Regions from separate parts of the Microbacterium cremeum genome, predicted to be linked through region 2. Evidence: predicted binding sites of a transcription regulator. Region 2 holds the regulator's gene; the other holds the start of a gene.
The links. Region 2 encodes LexA, which represses DNA repair genes until DNA is damaged. Its sites were predicted from a motif close to TCGAACANNTGTTCGA; they were not measured.
Positions count from the first base shown of each region.

Region 1: IM778_RS00875 (intein-containing Rv2578c family radical SAM protein) is a predicted target of LexA. The motif match lies at 3,657-3,672, and genes of this name have one in related genera.

Region 1 covers NZ_CP063812.1:191,089-202,282, reverse strand. Annotated here, with positions in the region: gene IM778_RS00890 (ECF transporter S component) at 1-230, shown strand, start outside; gene IM778_RS00885 (acyl-CoA dehydrogenase family protein) at 833-1,996, opposite strand; gene IM778_RS00880 (M15 family metallopeptidase) at 2,127-3,131, opposite strand; gene IM778_RS00875 (intein-containing Rv2578c family radical SAM protein) at 3,681-5,834, shown strand; gene IM778_RS00870 (hypothetical protein) at 6,009-6,257, shown strand; gene IM778_RS00865 (alpha/beta fold hydrolase) at 6,354-7,289, opposite strand; gene IM778_RS00860 (TetR/AcrR family transcriptional regulator) at 7,362-8,024, shown strand; gene IM778_RS00855 (glycosyl hydrolase family 18 protein) at 8,130-9,908, opposite strand; gene IM778_RS00850 (DEAD/DEAH box helicase) at 10,045-11,194, opposite strand, start outside.
Region 2 covers NZ_CP063812.1:2,340,328-2,351,521, forward strand. Annotated here, with positions in the region: gene IM778_RS10675 (SseB family protein) at 1-654, opposite strand, end outside; gene priA (bifunctional 1-(5-phosphoribosyl)-5-((5-phosphoribosylamino)methylideneamino)imidazole-4-carboxamide isomerase/phosphoribosylanthranilate isomerase PriA) at 638-1,384, opposite strand; gene hisH (imidazole glycerol phosphate synthase subunit HisH) at 1,451-2,131, opposite strand; gene hisB (imidazoleglycerol-phosphate dehydratase HisB) at 2,128-2,736, opposite strand; gene IM778_RS10695 (histidinol-phosphate transaminase) at 2,733-3,827, opposite strand; gene IM778_RS10700 (LysM peptidoglycan-binding domain-containing protein) at 3,876-4,268, opposite strand; gene lexA (transcriptional repressor LexA) at 4,532-5,212, shown strand; gene IM778_RS10710 (hypothetical protein) at 5,270-6,769, shown strand; gene metE (5-methyltetrahydropteroyltriglutamate--homocysteine S-methyltransferase) at 6,773-9,109, opposite strand; gene IM778_RS10720 (methylenetetrahydrofolate reductase) at 9,106-10,068, opposite strand; gene IM778_RS10725 (S9 family peptidase) at 10,298-11,194, shown strand, end outside.

The sequences.
Region 1 (11,194 bases), 1.8 Mb from region 2:
GCATCGTGTATCCGATCATGGCCGCGGCCTCGTTCGACCTGTGGACGATCCCGGTCGGCATGCAGATCGCCTACTTCGCGATCACGCTGGCCAGCTGCGTCGTCGGCACAGGGCTCGGCATCCTCATCGCCGACCGGCTGCGCAAGGCCGGCGTCGCGAAGCTGGCGCGCCGCCGCGGCCTCGCCTCGCGCGGCCTCGGTCGTGGCGCCGGGCCTGCCGGCCAGCACTGATCCCCCCGCCCCTTCGGCCCCCGTCGCCCGCGCGGCCCCCGCGGCCCCGCGGCCCCGCGGCCCTCGCGGCCCTCGCGGCCCCCGCGCTCTCCGCGAACCCGCCCACCGCTCCGCAGTCACCTTCCGCGCACCCCAGGGCCCACCGGCCGCAAGAAGTGACTGCGGAGCAAGAGCGCCACGCGGCGATCACGATGCGACCGTGAGCGCCGCCCCCACGACCCCGCAAACCCACCCACCGCTCCGCAGTCACCTTCCGCGCACCCCAGGGCCCACCGACCGCAAGAAGTGACTGCGGAGCAAGAGCGCCACGCGGCGATCACGATGCGACCGTGAGCGCCGCCCCCACGACCCCGCAAACCCACCCACCGCTCCGCAGTCACCTTCCGCGCGCTCCAGGGCCCACCGGCCGCGGAAAGTGACTGCGGAGCAAAAGCGCGCCATGCGGGGCGGGCGCTCGCGAGCCGGGGGCGAGTGCCGAAGACGACGGATGCCGCGACCCGCAGCCCTCGAGAGGGCCGGGGTCGCGGCATCCGTCGTTCAGTGGGCGGTGGGGGTCTCGGTTCGGGCCGTTCCTTGCCTGCTCGACCTCGACCCCCCGCGCGTCAGCGCTTGCCGACGATCTGGCGCGAGACGATGTCGCGCATGATCTCGTTCGTGCCGCCGTAGATGCGGTGCACACGAGCGTCGAGGAACGCGCGCGCGATCGGGTACTCGGTGATGTACCCGTAGCCGCCGTGCAGCTGCACGCCGATGTCGAGCAGCTCCCACTCGCGGTCGGTGGCCCAGAACTTGACCTTCGCCGCTTCTTCGGCCGTGAGCTTGGCGTCCTTGTAGAGCATCATCGCGCGGTCGATGTAGGCCCACAGCACGTCGACGGTCGTCGCCATGTCGGCGAGCTTGAAGCGCGTGTTCTGGAAGTCCGCGACCGCCTGCCCGAACGCCTCACGGCTGAGCGTGTAATCGCGGGTCCACACGAAGGCGGCTTCGGCGGCGGCGGCCGCGGCGACACCGATCGACAGGCGCTCGAGCGGCAGGTTCATCATGAGCTGGATGAAGCCCTGGCCCTCTTTGCCGCTGATGAGGTTCTCGTCGGGGACGAACACGTCGGTGAACGACAGCTCGGCGGTGTCCCAGCCGTGGAAGCCCATCTTCTCGAGCTTCTTGCCGTGGTCGAAGCCCTCCATGCCGTTCTCGATGATGAGCAGGCTGAAGGCGTCGGGGCGCGTGCCCTCACCGGTCTTGACGAAGGTGACGACCATATCGGCGGTCTTGCCCGACGAGATGAACGTCTTCGCGCCGTTGACGATGTAGCCGCCGTCGACCTTCTTCGCCGTGGTCTTGATGCCGCGCAGGTCGCTGCCCGCGCCCGGCTCGGTCATCGCGAGAGCACCGAGGATCTCGCCGGTCGCCATGCCGGGGAGCCACTTCTCCTTCTGCTCCTGCGTGCCCATGTGGGCGATGTAGGGCACGGCCAGGTCGTCCTGGATGCCGAGTGCGCCGGCGAGCGAGCCGTGGCCGGCGCTGATCGTCTCTTCGAGGACGATCGCCCGGAAGCGGTAGTCCTGCAGCATGCCGGCGCCGCCGAACTCCTCGGGCACCGAGAGGCCGATGATGCCGGCCTCGCCCGCGGCGAGCATGGTGGCGCGGTCGATCTCGCCGGCCTCGTCCCACTGCTTGCGCTTCTCTTCGGACGCGTAGCGCTTGATGAACTCCTTGACGACGTCGCGGAACGCCTCGTGGTCCTCGTCGTAGATATCCCGCTCCATGGCAGGCGAAACCTCTCTCTTCGTCGAGCCCGCGGCCTCTGGACCACGGCACGGTCGATCCTACGCCCGAACGGCGACATTCAGTCTCATGGATTCTGGGATCGAGTTCCGCGACGGATGCCTCGACCGCTCAATTGGCATACCCCGGGGCGGCCTCGAGCCCGAAGAACTCCTCCAGCGAGGTCCATCCGCCGTCGTGGTACGCCTTCGCGAGCTCCGGACCGATGTAGCGCAGATGCCACGGCTCGGGCAGATAGCCGGTGATGCCGGTCTTGCCCTCGACGTAGCGCACGATCCAGCCGTGCTCCCAGGCGTGCTCGGCGACCCACTGCCCCTGAGGCGTCGCCGCGAGCGCATCGAGACTGCTGCATTGACCGGCGCACGCCACCACGTCGGCGCCGAGACCGAGCTGGTGCTCCGAGTAGCCCGGTCGCGCGCTCACCTGGTCGGCCTGGTCGCCTCGCTCCGCGAAGTGCCGGCCGTAGGTTCGCTGCTGCGCCTCGTACGAACGGAACCCGCTCAGCAAGGCGAGCTCGCCGGCACCGGCGGTGCGCGCCGCCGCGACCAGCGAGACGAGGGCGGATGCGGCATCCGTGCGCAATGCGCCGCCTTCGATGTTGCGCACGCCTTCGGGCAGCACGAGGGGAGCGGGGCGGTACTCGATGGGCGTCGCGGGTCGCAGCTTGTTCACGACGGTCCAGATGCGCGTCGAGTCGCCGAGGTTCACGCACGGCGCCCGTCCGTCCGCGACCGCATCGCGGAACGCCTCGCCACCTCCCGCCGCGACGATCGCACCTTCATCGTCGCCGGCCTGCAGCGCGGCGGCGACCTCGGGAACGGTGCAGAGGTCGGCGACGACCGGGGACTGCTCCAGCTCCGGAACCGGCAGCTGCTCGATCTCGGGAGGATCGTTCGTGAGCGACAGCGCCGCCGGCGCGTCGGTGGCCTCCGGCGGAGTCATGAGCGCCGTGACCAGCGCCGACGACCCGAGCAGGAGCACCGCGCCCGCCGCCAGTCCCGTGGCGACGGCGATCCGCCCCATGCGCCTGGGGCGGGCGTGCTGCGCCGCCGGCGACGAGTCCTCCGACGCCTCGAGCAGCTCGGCGCCGCGCGCGGCACGCCGCGCGCTCGACACCGGCCGGCCCGCGGCCCCGGTCGTCGCCGAACCCGAACCCCTCGAACCCGAACCCCCGGTCGTTGAACCCGAAGCCCCCGTCGTCGAGCCCGAAGCCCCCGTCGTCGCCGAACCCGAACCCCCGCTCCTCGAACCTGAACCCCCGGTCGTTGAGCGAGCGAAGCGAGACGAAACGCCCTGACCCGCGCCGGCCGACCCCGGCCCGGTGCGGACGGCCGGGGGGACGAGGCCCGGAGGGAGCGCGCCGGGCGGTGCGGCAGGCACCGAGACCGGAGCGAAGTCGTCGCTCGGCAGGTCGAATGCGACGAGCTCGTCCCCCTCCGGCTGCGTCTCGCGGGCGCGCCGTTCCGCCTCTTCGCGCATCGCTCGAGCGGCACGACGAGTTCCGGGGGTGGACCGGGGGGCTGCGGGCGGGCCAGGCACCGTCACGTCTGCCATTCTGGCCCCAACGCCGGGCAGGCGCGAGGCACGAGGCAACCGCCGTCTTCGATGTTCTACTCGGACACCGACTCCCTTGACTCACGATCGAACATCTGTTCTCATGGAGTCATGCGTTGGCAGGGTCAGGAGCTGGGGGTGGCGGATGCCGCGGCCCTGCCCGGCATGGAACAGCTCAACGGCCTGGTGCGCTCGGTGACGACGCCAGAGTTCGCGGGCGTGACGTTCCACGAGGTGCTCTGCAAGTCCGCGCTCAACCACGTGCCGAGCGCCTCCGCGATGCCCTTCGACTGGACGGTGAACCCGTACCGGGGCTGCTCGCATGCATGCGTATACTGCTTGCATCCCGACACGCTCGTGCTGATGGCCGAGGGGCGCAGTAAGCGGATCGGCGACATCCGGCCCGGCGACGAGGTGGTCGGCACGCGCCGCGAGGGCACTTATCGGCGCTACGTGAGGGCGACGGTCTCGGCTCAGTGGCGCACCCGCAAGCGTGCGTATCGCATACGACTGGCCGACGACACCGAGCTCATCGCGAGCGGCGACCACCGCTTCCTCACCGAGCGCGGCTGGAAGTACGTGCAAGCGGCGGCGCCGGGCGAGGCCCAGCGTCCGTATCTGACCACCAACAACAAGCTCATGGGATTCGGGCTGGGAGGAACTCGGCCCGCGCCCGATGAGACCGACGACTATCGCGTCGGCTACCTCTGCGGCATGATCCGCGGCGATGCGATGATGCTTCGACGCGAGTATCCCCGCTCGAACGGTCGCGGCACATACCTGGCGAGCCGCTTCCGGCTTGCACTGGCCGACCACGAGGCACTCCACCGCGCACGTGACTACCTCGAGCGGGCCGGTGTGTCGACGATCACGCGCGCGTTCGCGCCCGCGACGGATCGCCGACGCGCCATAGAAGCGATCTTCACCTCGAAGTCGGCGGATTTCGATGTGATCACGTCAACGGTGGGTTGGCCGTCCGCCCCTTCGCCGGAGTGGTCGCGGGGATTCCTGGCCGGCGTCTTCGACGCGGAGGGGAGTTACAGCCGGGGAATCCTGCGAATCTCGAACAAGTCGCCTCAGATGCTCGATGCGATCGGAGCGGCGTTCACCGCACACCAGTTCGATTTCATCGTCGAGCCCGTGAGGCCGAACGGCGTGACTTCGATCAGACTGCTCGGCGGACTCGCTGCCCGCCGTCGCTTCTTCGAACTCGCGCAGCCGGCGATCTCGCGAAAGCTGAACTTGATCGGGGACGCGGTGAAGTCCGACGCACCCCTGAGGGTCGTCTCGATCGACGACCTCGGCGAGACGATCGACATGGTCGACATCACCACTTCGACGGGCGACTTCATCGCGAACGGCGTGGTGAGCCACAATTGCTTCGCCCGCGGGACGCATGAATACCTCGAGCTCGACGCCGGGCGGGACTTCGATACGCAGGTCGTCGTCAAGATCAACGTCGCGGACGTGCTCGAGAAGGAACTGCGGCGCGGATCGTGGCAGCGCGACCCGGTGATGCTCGGAACCAACACCGACCCGTATCAGCGGGCGGAAGGCCGCTACAAGCTCATGCCGGGCATCGTGTCGGCGCTCACCGCATCGGGTACGCCGTTCTCGATCCTCACGAAGGGCACGCTGCTTCGCCGGGATCTGCCGATGCTGAAGGATGCCGCGGCCAGCGTGCGCGTGACCCTCGCGATGTCGATCGCGGTGTTCGACGACGAGTTGCAGCATCTCATCGAGCCAGGAACCCCGAACGCGACCGCGCGGCTCGAGACGGTGCGGGCGGCGACCGAGGCGGGGTTCCGCGTCACGGTGTTCCTGATGCCGATCATCCCGCACCTGACCGACTCCATCGCGGCGATCGACCACGCGCTCACTCACATCAAGGAGGCGGGCGCCGTGCGCGTCGTGTACGGCGCCCTTCACCTGCGGCCCGGAGCGAAGCAGTGGTTCTTGGAGTGGCTCGAGCAGCGGCATCCGGAACTGGTCTCGTCGTATCGCGGGCTGTATCCGGGCATGAGCGCCAACGCGCCGAAGGCCTACAAGGCCTGGCTCGCCAAGCGCGTGCGCCCGCTGCTGCGGGTGCACGGTCTCGACGGGCGCGCGGAAGACGACCAGCCTCGCGGCGCGCCGGTGGCAGGGCTCGCGGCGCGGGCCGACGCACGTGCCGCGTCGATCGTCGTGACATCGCGCGGGCGCGCCGCGGCCGCGCGTCCGGCCGGCGCGGGGCGCGCCACCCCGGCGGCGACCCCGCTGTTCTGAGCCGCCTCACCGCACGAGCTGAGCGCTCGCCTGTACGCGGAGCTGTCGGCTCGGACTCGCTCGGTCATGGCCTGAGATCCTGCGGACGGCCGCGACGGTGGTGCGATCGTATCCGTGGGCGCGCGGGTCCGGGCGATCTCTCACGCTCGGCAGACGGTTCGGTAGGCTCCGACCGTGACCCCTTCGCTGCGCAAGCTCGACGTCCTGGTCGGCATCTGGATCGTCGTCGGGCCGATCCTGCTCGTGGTCGGTCTGCTGTTCGCGTTCTCGAGCCCGGGGCTGATGCCGCTCATCGGAGCGGTGTGCGCGTCGTTCGGCGGCATCCTGCTCATCGGCGCCCTCGCGGGCAAGGTCGCCCTGCTGGCCGTGCAGGCCGTCAACGAGGGCGCGCAGGCCGCCGCGCAGGAGCACCTCCCGCAGTGACGCCCTCCGGCGGCGGAATCGACGAGAACGGTCCCGCCCGTCACGACTGCCCGTGGGGCAGCCGTCGCGCGTGGGGCGCCCGGGCCGGGAGCCCCGTCAGACCAGCGCCGGAGCCGGCGGCACGACCCTTCGCACCGCGTTGCCGTCGGCGCGCGCGGCACCGTGGGGCGCGGCATCCGTCGTCACGAAATCGAGCACGGCGTCGAGGAACGCGTCGGCCTTCAGGATGCGGCTGTGCCCGAGTCCCGTCGTGGCGAGCGAGATCGACCCCGGGTTCGCTCCCGCGATGCGAGCCGCTTCGCCGAAGGGGACCACCCGGTCGCGCTCGTCGTGGACGACCAGCAACGGGGTGCCTGCCGACAGCGGCCGGCGGACGGCGCTGAGCCACGCGAAGGGGTCCTGCTCGGTGGGGAAGTAGCGCCGGACGAACCGGACGGTGAGCTCGCGCGCAACCCCGTCGGAGTAGCCGAGCATCGTCTGGAATTGCGCGAGCAGCAGCTCGGCATCCGCCGGCGACGCCACGGTCACCACGCGCTCCGCCTCGACGCCGCCCGCGACCGCGACCAGTGAGCCGAGACCACCGAACGAGTGCCCGACGACGGCGGCGAAGCGGCCGTGATGCGCCTGCAGCTGCGTCAGCACATCGATCCAGTCGACGAGATACGTGCGGCGACCCGCCGATTCGCCGTGCGCGGGGGCGTCGAAGGCGACCACCCGGAACCCCTCGGCGACGAGGTCGCGCACGAGGGTGGCGAACTGACTGGCTCGCCCGTCCCAGCCGTGTGCGAGCACGACGGTGCGCTCGCCCGATCCCCATTCGTACACCGTGACATCGGTGCCGCGCCGGTGGACCCCGGCGATGCGGATGGTGCGGCGGCGTGCGCGCGACATCGTGTACTCGTCGTCACGGTGCACCGGCCGGGGCTTGGCCACGGAGGCGAACAGCGGCATGGCGACCGCTGCGCCCCAGCGCGGCGAGACGGTCGATGCGGCACGGACGGAGGTGCCGGCGAGTGCGAGCCCGAGTTCCATGGGGCCTCCAATCCTGAAGTGTACGAACGATCGTACGTATGAATACGAACGATCGTACGGTAATCTCGTCCCATGACACAAGAGCGGATCGACGGCCGGCGGATGCGCGGCGACGAGTCACGTCGCGCGATCCTCGCCCACGCCGTCGACACCGCGTCGGTCGACGGTCTGGACGGGCTCACGATCGGACGGCTGGCGGATGCCGCAGGCCACAGCAAGAGCGGCGTCGCCACGCTCTTCGGCTCGAAGGAGCAGCTGCAGCTGGCCGTGGTGGCCGCGGCGCGCGAGGTCTTCATCGACCACGTCGTCGCCCCGGCGCGCGCGAGCACGGAGCGCGGTCTCGGGCGCGTGTGCGCGCTGTTGACGCTGTGGCTCGCCTACTCCGAGACGCGTGTCTTCCGGGGCGGCTGCTTCTTCGCCGCGACGTCGGTCGAGTTCGACTCGAAGCCCGGACCCGTGCGCGACGCCGTCGTGGCGGCGTCAGGCGAGTGGGAGGACTACCTCACCGTCAGCATCGAGCACGCCGTGGCTGCAGGCGAGCTGCCCGAGCTGATCGACGCCCGGCAGCTCACGTTCGAGATGGTGTCGTTCCTGGAGGCCGCCAACACGCGCTCGCTGCTCCACGCGAGCACCGAGCCCTACGCCCGCGCGGCGACGGCGGTCCGATCGCGACTCATCGGCCTGGGCGGCGACCCCGAGCTCGTCGCCACTGTGCGCGGGTCCCGCGCGAACTGACCCCACGCCACGAACACCGTGCACCCGGGCACGCCGCAGGGCGGGCGCACCGTCGGGTGCGTGCGCCCGCCCTGGGCAGGGTTCAGCTGCGGAGCAGCGCGCCGGTCACCGGCGCCACGGTCCGTGCTTGGCGCCGGGCACGTCGGCGCGGCTCCACCACTGCGCGGTATAGGTGACACCGCCGTAGACGACCTGGTCACCCTTGAGGTAGATGCGGTCGGCGTACCAGTCCTGCACGGTGGCGGGGTCGATGCCGCACGCGGTCAGCGTGCTCCACGGGCCGCGCACGGACGCGCCGGGCTCGTCGCCTCTCGCGTACCACTGCGCTTCGAATACGCGCCCGTCGAGGAACACCAGCTCTCCCCCGCGGTACGTGGTGCGCGCGTTCCACGGCGCGGCCGCGGCATCCGGGGTCTGCGCGCACAACAGGGCGGGCGAGCCTGCGACCGGCCCGGGCGCTGCGGCACGGAGCACGTCGGCCGATGCCGCCGAGAGGTCGCCGGCGACGTCGTTGCCGATCTCCCAGAAGTCGACGCCGCCGAGGCCCTGCGAGATCGCCCACGCCGTCTTCTCGGCGACGGCGAGTTCGTCGTCGAACGACCAGAACTCGCGGGCCGCGGCGTCGTAGCCCCACGTCGCGTTGAACGCGCCGTCGGCGGTGTACTCGTGGTGGATCTCGAGGTCGCGAGCCTTCAGCTGATCCCACGTGATCTGGCCGAGGCCGCCGCCCGAGACGCTCCACGGCTGCGGCTCGGCGTCCCGCCACCCCTGCCCATAGGCCGCGAGGCCGAGGTTGAGCTTGGCGGGATCGACGCCCGCGTTCACGTAGGCGGCGACGACGGTGTCGAGGCCGAGGCCCCAGTTGTGCGCAGGATCGCCGTACACGTTGCCCTGGTGCCCGGTCTCTGCGGTCCACGAGCCCCACAGGTCGTAGCCCTGCAGGTTGCCGTAGTCGAGGTTCGCCCACAGCTCCGGCGTGTTCCAGCCGCCGGCGGCGATCTGGGTCGGTCCGGCCGGCAGGAACGCCGAGATCTCGTAGTCGGCGCCGGTCTCGGTCTCGACGGCGTCGAGCTGCGCCCGCAGCTCCGCGACGAACGCGATGAAGTTCGCCTTGTCGGCTATCGGATCGACGCTGTTGCCGACCTCCTGGGCCCAGTCGGGTGCGCCCGGCCACTCCCAGTCGAGGTCGAAGCCGTCGAAGATGCCCGCGGCGACGCCGGCGCCGCCGCGCCCGTCGATCTCGGGCAGGTTGCCGCGGATGTAGAGGTCGATGCACGACTGCGCGAGGTTCGCGCGCAGCTGGGGCGTCGCCACCGCCCTCGAGAAGGACTTCGACCACGACCAGCCGCCGAGCGAGATGTTGACCTTGAGGTCGGGATAGAGCCGCTTCAGCTGCCGCAGCTGATTGAAGTTGCCGGCGAGCTTCTGCTTCTTTCCGTCGGGGATGCCGAGCACGGACTGCTCGGCGGTGAAGGCGTGCACGAAGTCACTGTCGGCATCGCCCGCGGTATCGGTGAGGCCGGGCCCGGCAGCCGGGGTGTCGGAGATGAAGCACGTGTGCGGGTCGACGTCGTCGAGTCCCTTCACGCCGGCGGCGCGCGCGGCGTCGAGCGCCGCCTGGTCGCCGGCGATGTTGCCGAACGAGTAGTTGAGGTGGGTGAGGTTCGCACCGGCGGTGGTGCCGACGAACAGCCGCTTGAGCGTGGCCTGGGCCTCGCCGGTCGCGCGCCATTGGCCGTAGTAGCCGACGTTGCGGTAGCCGTTGAGCGTCGTGGTGGGCGTGGGATCTTCGGAGGCGGCGACAGCGGGGGATGCCGCGAGCAGGCCGGCGACGAGCGCTCCGGCGACGGCGGCTGCAAGAGCCGGGATTCTGCGGGGGGACACACAAGCTCCTTCGATTGCGGGGGGAGGCCGCATCCGTCGGGATTAGGTAAGCGTCCTAACAAATGCGGTATGCCCATTCTGGCATGGGGCCTCCATCAGCGGAAGACCCGGAGCACTCCCCGGCCGCGCCCGCCGGTCAGCGAGGAGCGCGCAGCTCGTCGAGGATCGGGTCCCCGGGCCGCGCCTCGTCGAACGGCGCCTCGATCTCGGCGCGCTCGAGCAGCTCGGCCAGGCGCGCCCGGCGCTGACGGGTCACCAGAGTCACCACCGTCCCGGCGCGGCCGGCGCGGCCGGTCCTGCCGGCGCGATGCAGATACGCCTTGAACTCGTCGGGCGGATCGGCCTGCACCACGAGATCGATGTCGTCGACGTGGATGCCGCGTGCCGCGACATCCGTCGCCACCAGAACGCCGACCTTGCCCGAGGTCAGACGCTCGAGGTTGCGCGTGCGGCGCGCTTGATCGAGGTCGCCGTGGAGCGCGAGCGCACGGACTCCTGCCTGCTCGAACTGCTCGGCCAGCATCTCGGCGTACGCGCGCGTGCGCGAGAAGACGAGCGTCTTGCCCGGGCGGTCCACCAGGGTGCGAAGGATCTCCGCCTTGTCGCGGTGGTCGACGACGAGCACACGATGGTCGATCGCCGCCGTCGCCTGCGTCTCGCCGGCCACCTCGTACACCGCGGGATCCGAGAGGAACTCGGTCACCAGCGCCTCGACCTCGCGGTCGAGGGTCGCCGAGTACAGCAGCTTCTGCGACCGGCGCGGAGTGCGCCGCAGCAGCCGCTGGACGGCCTCGACGAATCCGAGCTCGGCCATGTGGTCGGCTTCGTCGAGCACGATGACCCGGATGGCCGAGAGATCGAGTGCACGCTGCTCGACGAGGTCCTCGATGCGGCCGGGAGTGCCGATCACGATGTCGATGCCCTTCTTGAGCGCACCGAGCTGCCGCCCGTGCGACACGCCCCCGTAGATCTGCGTCGTGTACAGCCCCACGCTGCGGGCGATCGGCTGGATGGTGGCATCGATCTGCAGCGCGAGCTCGCGGGTCGGCGCGAGGATCAGCGCTCGCGGCGCGCGACCGATCTCGCGCTTCTGCCCCGCCTGCGAGCGCAGCACGCTCTCGACGAGCGGCGCGCCGAACGCGATCGTCTTGCCCGAGCCGGTGCGCCCGCGCGCGAGCACGTCGCGTCCTTCGAGGATCGGCGGAATCGTCGCGGCCTGAATGGCGAACGGATGCCGCGCCCCCAGCTCGTCGAGCGCTTTGACGATGTTCTGGCCGAGGCCGAGG
Region 2 (11,194 bases):
CCGGGCGTCCGGGTCGCCGGGCTCGACGGCGAAGTCGATCACGGCGAGTTCGCCGCCGATGCTCTCGTTCAGCCCCGCGAAGACCTCGGGCGACGCGAAGCTCGGCTCCCAGGGCTGCCCCTGACCGATCGCCCACACGGCGGGGCGGCGGATCACGAACTCCGTCGGCGAGGCCGGGTCGACGACGATGAGCTCGGTGTCGTCGGCCACGGCCGCCAGCGCCGTGCGCACGCCGTCGACCGGGACGGGCCGTGCCGAGGCATCCCACCGCCCCATCGCCTCGACCGACGTGAACACCGGCAGCACGCGGCGCCCGTCGGGGGCGGCGACGGTGACGATCGACAGCTCCTGCGTCTTGTCGACGGCGAGACCGTGCGCGCCGACGCTCCCGGAATCCGGTTCGTCAGCCTGTCCGAGTGCTGCGAGCAGCGGGATCAGGAGGCGGGCGCCGCGGTACGCGTCCACGACCTCGCGCTGGCCGCCGCGACCGGCCCGGAACGCCGTCAGCGCTGCGAGCAGCGCGGGATCGGCCGAGCCGTCGTCGGACGAGTGGGGATTGTCGTGAAAGCTGCGCCCCGCCCACGGCACGCCGGCGGAGTCGGTCGCGGGATCCGCGCCGTGATCGTGGTCGTGCGGGCTACTTTCCGGCGACATCCAGCGCCTCGGCGAGCGTGAAGGCGCCGGCGTACAGCGCCTTGCCCACGATCGCTCCCTCGACGCCCAGCGGCACGAGATCGCGCAGCGCCACGATGTCGTCGAGACTCGACACACCGCCGGACGCCACGACCGGCTTGGGAGTACGGGAGGTCAGCTCGCGCAGCAGCTCGAGGTTCGGACCCCGGAGCGTGCCGTCCTTCGTGACGTCCGTGACGACGTAGCGGCTGCAGCCCGCCTCCTCGAGGCGGGCGAGAACCGTCCACAGGTCGCCGCCCTCGCGCGTCCAGCCACGGGCGGCCAGCGTCGTGCCGCGCACATCGAGTCCGACGGCGATCACGTCGCCGTAGCGCCCGATCACGTCGGCGGCCCATTCCGGGTTCTCGAGCGCCGCGGTGCCGAGGTTGATGCGCGAGGCCCCGCTCTCGAGCGCCGCCTCGAGCGTGCGATCGTCGCGGATGCCGCCCGACAGCTCCACCTGCACGCCGCGGACCTGCTTGATCACCTTGCGCATCACGGCGGCGTTGTTCCCGCGGCCGAACGCCGCATCGAGGTCGACCAGGTGGATCCACTGCGCCCCCTGGCGCGCGAAATCGAGCGCCGCGTCGACGGGGTCGCCGTAACTGGTCTCGGTGCCCGCCTCTCCCTGGGTCAGGCGCACCGCCTTGCCGTCCGCGACATCGACCGCGGGAAGAAGGACGAGCTTGGGTGTGGAGGCGAAATCGTTCATGGCTCCCTGGCTGTTTGAGAACTGTGCGGGAGGTTCCGCGGAGCGCACTCGGCGGACGGCACGATCTCAGAGGGTAGCCCCGCTGAGCCCTTCGATCCAATTCGCGAGCAGCCGGATGCCGGCATCCCCCGATTTCTCGGGGTGGAACTGCGTAGCCGACAGCGGCCCGTTCTCGACCGCGGCGAGGAACGGGGCTCCGTAGGTGCACCACGTGAGGGTCGGCTGCGGGAACGGCGGCTGCACATCGAGCAGCCACTTCTGCACGCCGAACGAGTGGACGAAGTAGAACCGCTCGTGCTCGATGCCACGGAACAGCCTCGACCCCGCCCCGGGCTCCACCGTGTTCCACCCCATGTGCGGGAGGACGGGCGCGTCGAGCTCGGTGACGATCCCGGGCCACTCGCCCATGCCCTCGGTGTCGACGCCGCGCTCCACGCCGCGCTCGAAGAGCACCTGCATGCCGACGCAGATGCCGAGGACGGGCCGGCCGCCGGCGAGGCGGCGCTCGATGAGCTCATCCCCGCGGCTGGCGCGGAGCGCCTCGGCGACGGCGCGGAAGGCGCCGACCCCCGGCACCACGAGCCCGTCAGCCTCCAGCACGAGACCGCGATCGGACGTCAGGCGGGCGTCGGCACCGGCCGCCGCGAGCGCCTTGACGGCGGAGTGGACGTTGCCCGAGCCGTAGTCGAGGACCGCGACGAGCGGCTTCGCCGCGTCTACTGCGCGAAGCTCGGGAGCCTCGCTCACAGAGCACCCTTCGTGCTGGGGATGCCCTCGACCAGCGGATCGAGCGCCTTCGCCTGGCGGAAGGCGCGTGCGAACGCCTTGTATTCGGCCTCGGCGATGTGGTGCGGGTCCCGGCCCGACAGCACGCGGACGTGGACGGTGAGCGCGGCGTTGAAGGCGATCGCCTCGAATGTGTGGCGCACGAGCGAACCTGTGAAGTGTCCGCCGATGAGGTGGTGCTCGAATCCGGCGGGCTCGCCGGTGTGGACGAGGTACGGGCGCCCGCTGATGTCGACGACGGCCTGGGCGAGCGCCTCGTCGAGGGGGACGAGCGCGTCGCCGTACCTCGAGATGCCGGACTTGTCGCCGAGCGCTTCGCGGATCGCCTGGCCGAGCACGATCGAGATGTCTTCGACGGTGTGGTGCGCGTCGATGTCGGTGTCGCCCGACGCCCGCACGGTGAGGTCGGTGAGCGAGTGCTTCGCGAACGCCGTCAGCAGGTGGTCGAAGAACGGCACGGTCGTGTCGATGCGGCTGCGCCCGGAGCCGTCGAGGTCGAGCTCGAGCTCGACGGTGGACTCGCTCGTCGCTCGCCGGAGCGACGCCGTACGGGGTTCAGCGCTCATGCGGCCGATCCTACCGAGGCCAGCGCGTCGAGGAATGCGGTCGTCTCGTCCGCCGTGCCCGCCGTGACCCGGAGGTGGTGCGGGATCCCGACGTCCCGGATGAGCACGCCGCGGTCGTAGAGCCCCTGCCACGTCGCGGCCGGGTCGTCGACGCCGCCGAAGAGCACGAAGTTCGTCCACGAGTCGTGCGCCGTGTAGCCGAGCGCCTCCACCGTGGCGGCGATGCGGTGGCGCTGCACGACGATCTCGTCCACCATCCGCAGCATGACCGGCGCGTGGCGCAGCGCCGCACTCGCGGCCGCCTGCGTGAGTGCGCTCAGGTGGTACGGCAGCCGCACCAGGCGGAGCGCGTCGATGAGGACGGGGTCGGCAGCCAGGTAGCCGACACGGGCCCCTGCGAACGCGAACGCCTTGCTCATCGTGCGCGACACGACGAGCCGTTCGCGCCCCTCGAGCAGGGTCAGAGCGGAGGCCTGGTCGTGCGGGGCGAACTCGAAGTACGCCTCGTCGACCACCACCACGCCGTCGGTGGCGTCGTAGACGGCCTCGACGACATCGAGGCCGAGCGGAGTGCCGGTCGGGTTGTTGGGCGAGCACAGGAACACCACGTCGGGCGCCGCGTCGGCGACCTGAGCCGCCGCGTCCGCGGCCTCGAGCGTGAAGTCGGGCGCCCGGGTGCCCGAGATCCACTCGGCGCCGGTGCCCCGCGCGAGCAGGGGGTACATCGAGTACGTGGGGGCGAAGCCGAACGCGGTGCGCCCCGGCCCGGCGAAAGCCTGGAGGATGTGCTGGAGCACCTCGTTGGAGCCGTTCGCGGCCCAGATCCGGTCGCGGTCGAGCCCGTGGCCGAGATAGTCGGCGAATCCCTCGCGTAGAGCAGTGAACTCGCGGTCCGGGTAGCGGTTGACGTCGCGCAGGGCGCGGGCGATCGAATCCACGATGTCGTCGGCGACGTCCTGCGGCACGGGATGCGTGTTCTCGTTGACGTTCAGCGCAACGGGAAGCGCTGCCTGCGGGGCTCCGTACGGCTTCTGCCCGCGGAGATCGGCGCGCAAGGGAAGGTCTTCGAGGCGTGGACTCACCCCTCCCATGCTACGGGCGCCGCACCGACCACCGGCGACCCGTGACGTCGCGCGACGTCACGGCGTCGGCTCGTACTCCGACGGGATCGACAGGCGCTGCCCCGCCCACACCACCGCGCTGTCGAGCGCGTTGAGCCGCACCAGCCGGTCGACGACGTCGCGCGGGTCGTGCGACGGCGCGACCTCCTCGGCGATCGACCACAGCGAGTCGCCGGGCGCCACGGTGATCGTGGAGAAAGTGCCCGCCGGCGCCCCCTCGTCGCGCGACGCGAGCGCCGCGCCGCCGCCGATGATCGCGAACGCGAGGGCGATGATCGCCGGCAGAGCGGCGGCCAGCGCGAGGACGCGACGCCCGCGCACGGTCAGGCGCAGACGCGTCGCCCGGATGGCGACGGCCCGCGTGGCATCGGCGGGCGAGGGAACGGTCGTGGTGACGCCGATCGCGGTCATGCTGTCCTCCTCTGGGGGCGGGAGATTCGCACTCCCCGCTCGGCCGGGAGCGGGGAGGTGCGAACCTCTTTTCCGAAGCTATCTTCGAGTCTGTAGGATGTCAATACCGGAATCCGGATCGCGACTCTCGAACGCGACACGCGGCGAGGTTGTTCCCCTCGCGGGTCACAGGCGGATACGGTTTCGATACGAGAACCCCACCACGGGCCTCCGACATTCGAAGAAACCGCGCTCCACCGACGGGCGCGAGACGGGAGCCGGACATGAGCGACGCGGCCGGGCGCGAGAAGCCCCAGACACGACGGCGCAAGAGCCTGAGCGACAAGCAGCTCGCGATCCTCGAAGTGATCCAGCGCTCGATCGCCCGTCACGGCTATCCGCCGAGCATGCGCGAGATCGGCGACGCCGTCGGCCTCAAGTCGCTCTCGAGCGTGACGCACCAGCTGAATCAGCTGGAGCTGAGCGGATATCTGCGCCGCGACGCGGGGAAGACGCGCGCCATGGAGGTGCTGATCGATCTGCCCGGCACCGCCACCGAGAGCCCGGCCGACAGCGCGCCGTCGGTCGGCGACGCCGCTCTCGTGCCTCTCGTGGGCCGCATCGCCGCCGGCGTGCCCATCACGGCCGATCAGCAGATCGAAGAGATCTTCCCGCTCCCCCGGCAGCTGGTCGGCAAGGGCGACCTCTTCATGCTGCGCGTGTCGGGCGACTCGATGATCGACGCTGCGATCTGCGACGGCGACTGGGTCGTGGTCAGGTCGCAGGCCACGGCCGACAACGGCGAGATCGTGGCGGCCATGCTCGACGGCGAAGCGACCGTCAAGACGTTCCGCCAGCGCGACGGCCACACCTGGCTGCTCCCGCGCAACTCCGCCTTCGAGCCGATCCTCGGCGACGACGCGGTCGTGCTCGGCAAGGTCGTCGCCGTGCTCCGGGCGGTCTGACGGATTTCATCCGATGCGCGTGTAGCCGTGTGAGCGGCACCACGATATAAGGGTGAGATGACCACCGCAGCGCCCGACGCCGACTCCCCCGACCTCTACGCCCGCTTGGCCGAGCTCGAGGCGGAGAACGCCCGCCTCCGCACCGAGGCGCCCCCGGCCGCGGACACCGCTCGCGGTCCCCGCGGCTCGCGCTGGCGGGCGTTCCTGTCGGCGCTGTGCATCGTCATCGCGACGATCCTCGTCCCGCTGGCCGTCGTCACCGCGTGGGCGCGGCTGGAACTCGTCGACGAGGCGGCCTTCGTCTCCACGCTCGCGCCGCTCGCCGACGATCCGGCCGTGCAGCAGATGCTCATCGACGAGACGGTCGAGGCCGTCGAGGCCCAGGTCGACTTCGACGCGCTCACCGCCGACGTCTTCGACGGGATCGCCCAGCTCGGCCTGCCGCCTCGCGCGACCGACGCCCTGCGGCTGCTGGAGGCGCCGGCCGCGGAGGGCCTCAGCAACCTCCTCACCCAGACCGTGACGAGGGTCGTGGAATCCGACGCGTTCGCCGACACCTGGACGACCACCACGCGTGCCGCGCACCGGGTGCTGACGGCCGCCGCGACCTCGGACGGCGGCGGCGTGGTGGTGCTCACCGACGACGGTCTCGGCATCCAGCTGGGCACGATCGTCGACGGCGTCAAGCAGAACCTCCTCGACCGCGGCGTCGGGATCGCGCAGCTGATCCCGGCCGTCGACCGCGTCGTCATCATCGGCACCGGCGAGACCCTGGTCACGGTGCGGACCGTTTACGCGCTCGCCACCACCCTGGGCTGGTGGCTCCCGGTCATCGCCATCGCCCTGTTCGTCATCGGCATCCTCATCGCCCGGCGCCGCAGCACGGCGGTCCTCGGGACCGGCATCGGTTTCGTGGTGGGCGGCGGCGCCCTCGCCCTGGCGTTCGCGATCGGCTACCCGGTCGTCGGCCAGGCCGCCGTGCAGCTCGGCCTGTCTTCGGCGGCGCTCGGCGTCGTGTACGAGAGCCTCGTCGGGGCGATGCAGCAGACCGCGGCGATCGTGGCGCTCCTGGGAGCGGTGATCGCGGTCCTCGGCTGGTTCGCCGGGCGATGGTCTCCGGCCGTCCGGACGCGCGGCGCCGTGGGCTCGATGAACGCCTCGTTGCGCGCGCGGCTGGCGGACCACGGCTTCACGACCGGCCGCTTCGGAGCGTGGCTCGCACGGTACCGCATCGCCGTCCGCACGATCGTCGTGGCACTCGCCGTCATCTGGCTCTTCGCACTCCGGCCGCTGTCGGCGGGCGACGTCCTTCTCGTCGTCATCGTCGCGCTCGTGGTCACCTGGATCCTCGAGATCCTGCAGCGACGTGACTCGGCGACGGATGCCGAAGACGACGTCGCGGACGAGGTCGTCGTCCTCTCCGCCCCCACCGAGGAGCCCGCCCCCACCGAGGAGCCGGTCGACACCGAGGAGCCGGTCCCCTCCGCGGAGCCGGCCGAGGCCGGGACGGCGGAGCCGGCATCCGTCGGCACGAAGCGCAAGCCGCGCGTCCGCTGAGGGCTACACCGGCGCCGCGACCGACTCCCGCGCCGAGCGCGTGGCCTCGATGATGTTGCGCAGCGAGGCGACCGTCTCGTCGTATCCGCGGGTCTTGAGGCCGCAGTCCGGGTTCACCCACACCTGCCTGAGGGGCAGCTCGGCGACGGTGCGGTCGAGCAGCTCGGCCACCTCGCCCACCGACGGCACGCGCGGCGAATGGATGTCGTACACGCCGGGCCCGATGCCGTGCGCGAAGCCGGAGTGCGCGATGTCGCCGATCACCTCGCCCCGGCTGCGGGCGGCCTCGATCGACGTCACATCGGCGTCGAGGGCCGCGATCGCGTCGATCACGACGTCGAACTCCGAGTAGCAGAGGTGCGTGTGCACCTGGGTGGCCGCCGCCGCTCCCGCCGTCGCGAGACGGAACGAGGCCACCGACCAGTCGAGGTAGGCGGGCTGGTCGGCCGTCTTGAGCGGAAGGAGCTCGCGCAGCGCCGGCTCATCCACCTGGATGATGCCGATTCCGGCCGCCTCGAGATCGGCGATCTCATCGCGCAGGGCGAGCGCGACCTGGTCGGCGGTCTCGGCGAGGGGCTGGTCGTCGCGCACGAACGACCACGCCAGGATCGTCACCGGACCGGTGAGCATGCCCTTCATCGGCTTGTCGGTGAGCGACTGCGCGTAGGTCGACCACGCGACGGTGATCGGCGCCGGCCGCGACACGTCTCCCCACAGGATCGACGGGCGCGTCGCCCGGGACCCGTACGACTGCACCCAGCCGTTGCGCGTCACCGCGAAACCGTCGAGGTGCTCCGCGAAGTACTGCACCATGTCGTTGCGCTCGGCTTCGCCGTGCACGAGCACGTCGAGTCCGACCTCCTCCTGCAGCGCGACGACGCGCGCGATCTCGTCGCGCAGGAACCGCTCGTACTCCTCGCGCGTGAGCTCGCCCGCGGCGTGCCGGGCGCGGGCGCGGCGGATGTCGCCGGTCTGCGGGAACGAGCCGATCGTCGTCGTCGGGAGCACCGGCAGGTCGAGAGCCGCCTGCTGGGCCTCCACTCGCGCGGCGTACTCACCGCGCGAGTAGTCGGCGGCGGCGAGCCGCGCCGCGCGGCTGCGCACCGCCCCGTCGCGCACGCCCGGCGCGCTCCGCCGGTCGGCGAGGGCGGCGGATGCCTCTGCCAGCGCGTCGCCGATGGCCTCGCGTCCTGCCACCAGGCCGGTGGCCAGCGTGACGACCTGCTCGACCTTCTGGTCGGCGAACGCGAGCCATGACGCCAGGCGCGGCGCGAGGCCGGGTTCGTCACGGACGTCGTGCGGCACGTGCTGGAGCGACGTCGAGGTCCCGGCGCTCACGTGTGCGGCGTCGAGGGAGCCGAGCGACTCCAGACGTTCCCACGCCGCCTCGAGGTCGCCACGCCAGATGTTGCGACCGTCGATCACCCCGCCGACGACCGTCTTCGCCTCGAGGCCCGGGGCCGCGGCCGGGACGGACCCCCGCACCAGGTCGATCGCGAGCGCCTCGATCGGCGCGGCGGCGAGAGCCGTCCAGGCCTCGGCCGACAGCTGCGCGTATCCCGCGGCGACGAGGATCGCGGGCCGGTCGGCCGCCTCCCCGAGCCGCTCGTAGGCGCGCGCCGCGGCATCCGCCAGCTCCTGCGTCGTGGCCGGCAGGCTCTCGCTCACCAGAGCCGGCTCGTCCAGCTGCACCCACTCGGCACCCGCGGCGCGCAGGCTCGCCAGCAGCTCGGCGTACACCGGGAGGAGGTCGTCGAGCCGGTCCAGCGGCGCGAAGCCCTCGGGAGCCCCGGGCGTCGCCTTCGCCAGCGCGAGCAGCGTCACCGGGCCCACGATCACGGGGCGCACCGTGAAGCCGTCGGCCGCCGCCTCGGCCACCTGTCGCGCGAATCGGTCGCTCGACAGCGCGAACCCGGTGTCGGGACCGATCTCGGGCACGAGGTAGTGGTAGTTGGTGTCGAACCACTTGGTCATCTCGAGCGGGGCGTCCTCGCCCGCGCCGCGAGCGGCGGTGAAGTACGCGGCCAGGCCGACCGTGCCGTCCGCGTCCTTCAGCGCGGCGAACCGCTGCGGGAGGGCTCCGACGGTGACCGCAGCGTCCAGCACCTGGTCGTAGTACGAGAAGGTCTCGGGAATCGAGGAGTCGCCGCGGCCGAGGCCGAGCGCCGCGAGCCGGTCGCGCGTCCGGCGGCGCAGGTCGGCCGCGATGCGCTCGAGCGCCGCCTCGTCGAGCTCGCCGGCCCAGTGCGCCTCGACGGCTCGCTTGAGCTCGCGGCGGCCTCCGATGCGCGGGTATCCGAGGATCGTGCCGTGCGGGAACGGGGTGCGGGGATGAGTCATCGGCGGGTCTCCTTGTGAGGGTCGTGCGAGGTGAGGATCCCGGCGTCGCGCAGGACGGCGAGCACGGTGTCGTGGCTGTTGAAGGCGTAGAGGTGGATGCCGGGCGCACCGCCGTCGAGGACGCTGCGGGCGAGCTGGACCGCATGGGCGATGCCGACATCGCGCTGGCCCTCGGGCGTCGGTTCGATCTCGAGGGCGATCGACAGATCGACGGGCAGCTGCTCGCCGGTGAGCTCCACCACGCGACGAAGACGCGCGGGCGAGGTGACGGGCATGATGCCGGGCAGGATCGGGATGGTCACGCCCGCGGCTCGGGCGCGCGCGACGAACCCGAGGTAGTCCTCGGCATGGAAGAACAGCTGAGTGATCGCGAGCGTGGCCCCGGCGGCCTGTTTGGCCAGCAGCGCGTCGATGTGCTCGGCGGGGTGCCGCGAGCGCGGATGGCCGTTGGGGAACGCCGCCACGGCGATGTCGACCTTCGTGCGCCGCTCGACGCGCACCGCGCCGGGGATCCCGGGGAACGGCGCCTCGGTGTACGGCGCGCGCTCGGCCTGCACCCGGTCGATCAGCTGCACCAGCTGCGCCGCGCTCTCGAGATCGCCGAGGAACGCGTCGTCCTCGCCGGCGCCCGCCGGCGGGTCGCCGCGCAGCGCGAGGAAGCTCGTGATCCCGGCATCCAGGAACTCCCTGATGAGGGCGTTGGCTCCCGCGTAGGTGCTGCCGACGCACGTCAGGTGCGCAAGCGGCTCCACATGGGTCTCGCGGAGGATGTGGGTGAGCAGTTCGAGCGACCGCCCGCCGGTGGAGCCGCCCGCGCCGTAGGTCACCGAGATGAACCGCGGATCCACGGCCGCGAGGTGGCGGATGGCCTCGTGCAGGGACGCGAAGCCGGCCTCGGACCGAGGCGGGTAGACCTCGAACGAGACGGGCACCGCAGGAGTGCTCAGGTCGATCGGCATGGCGTGCTTCTCGGATCGGGGGACGGGGTCATCGGGCCTGGCGGCCGCGGCACCTCTCCATCGCCGGTGTCCGGCGGAGGGTGTCATCGCGGGCGGGTGCCGGGCTCGGCTGTCGCTCCCTGCCCGGCTTCCGCTTTCGCGACGCGCCGGGCGACGATGCGTCCACGGTAGCCGAGCACGCCGGGCCGCCGCCTCCCTGTGACCAAGTGTTTCGCCGTAGCGTGGTGGCGTGACGACACCCGCAGTCCTCCCCTACGGAACCTGGCCATCGCCCCTCTCCGCCGCCGAGGTCTCGGCGGCGTCGCCGCGCCTGGACGGTGCGCGCTTCGTGGGCGCCGAGGTGTGGTGGGGAGAGTCGGTGCCCGAAGAGGCGGGGCGTTCCGCTGTGCGCCGGAGGACGGCATCCGGAGCCGTCGAAGACGTCCTCCCGGCGCCGTGGAGCGCGCGCTCACGGGTGCACGAGTACGGCGGCGGCTCGTGGGCCGCGACGGAGGACGGCGCGCTGCTGTTCGTCGAGAAGACCGACCAGCGGGTGTGGCGGCTCGACGCCGGAGCGGCGCCGCATCCGCTCACGGCCGACGAGGGCGATGTCCGGTACGGCGGGCTCACCCTGCAGGGCGGGCGGCTGCTGGCCGTGCGCGAGGCTCACGGGGCGCTCGGCGCGCCGCGCCGCGACATCGTGGAGGTCCCCCTCCACGGGTCGGCCGCACAGGATCCGTCACGCGTCGTGTCGCTCGTCGCGGAGAGCGACTTCGTGGCGCAGCCGGCGCTGTCGCCGGACGGGACGACCCTGGCCTGGATCGCGTGGGACCATCCCGACATGCCGTGGGACCGAGCCCAGCTGCGCGTCGGCCGCCTCGAGGGCAGCCGCGTCGCGGAGTGGCGGACGGTCGCCGGCGGCACCAGCTCGCCGCTGCAGCCGGTCTGGGCGGACGACGGCACGCTGGTGTACTCCGACGACCCGACCGGACGCTGGAACCTGTGGCGGCTCGGGCTCTCGCCCGACCTGCGGCCCGAGCTCCGGGAGCACCTCGCGCCCGCCGACGCCGATACCGGCGGCCCGCTGTGGGTGCTCGGACCCCGCTGGTTCGCGCTCCTCGGCGACGGCCGCATCCTCGCCGTGCGG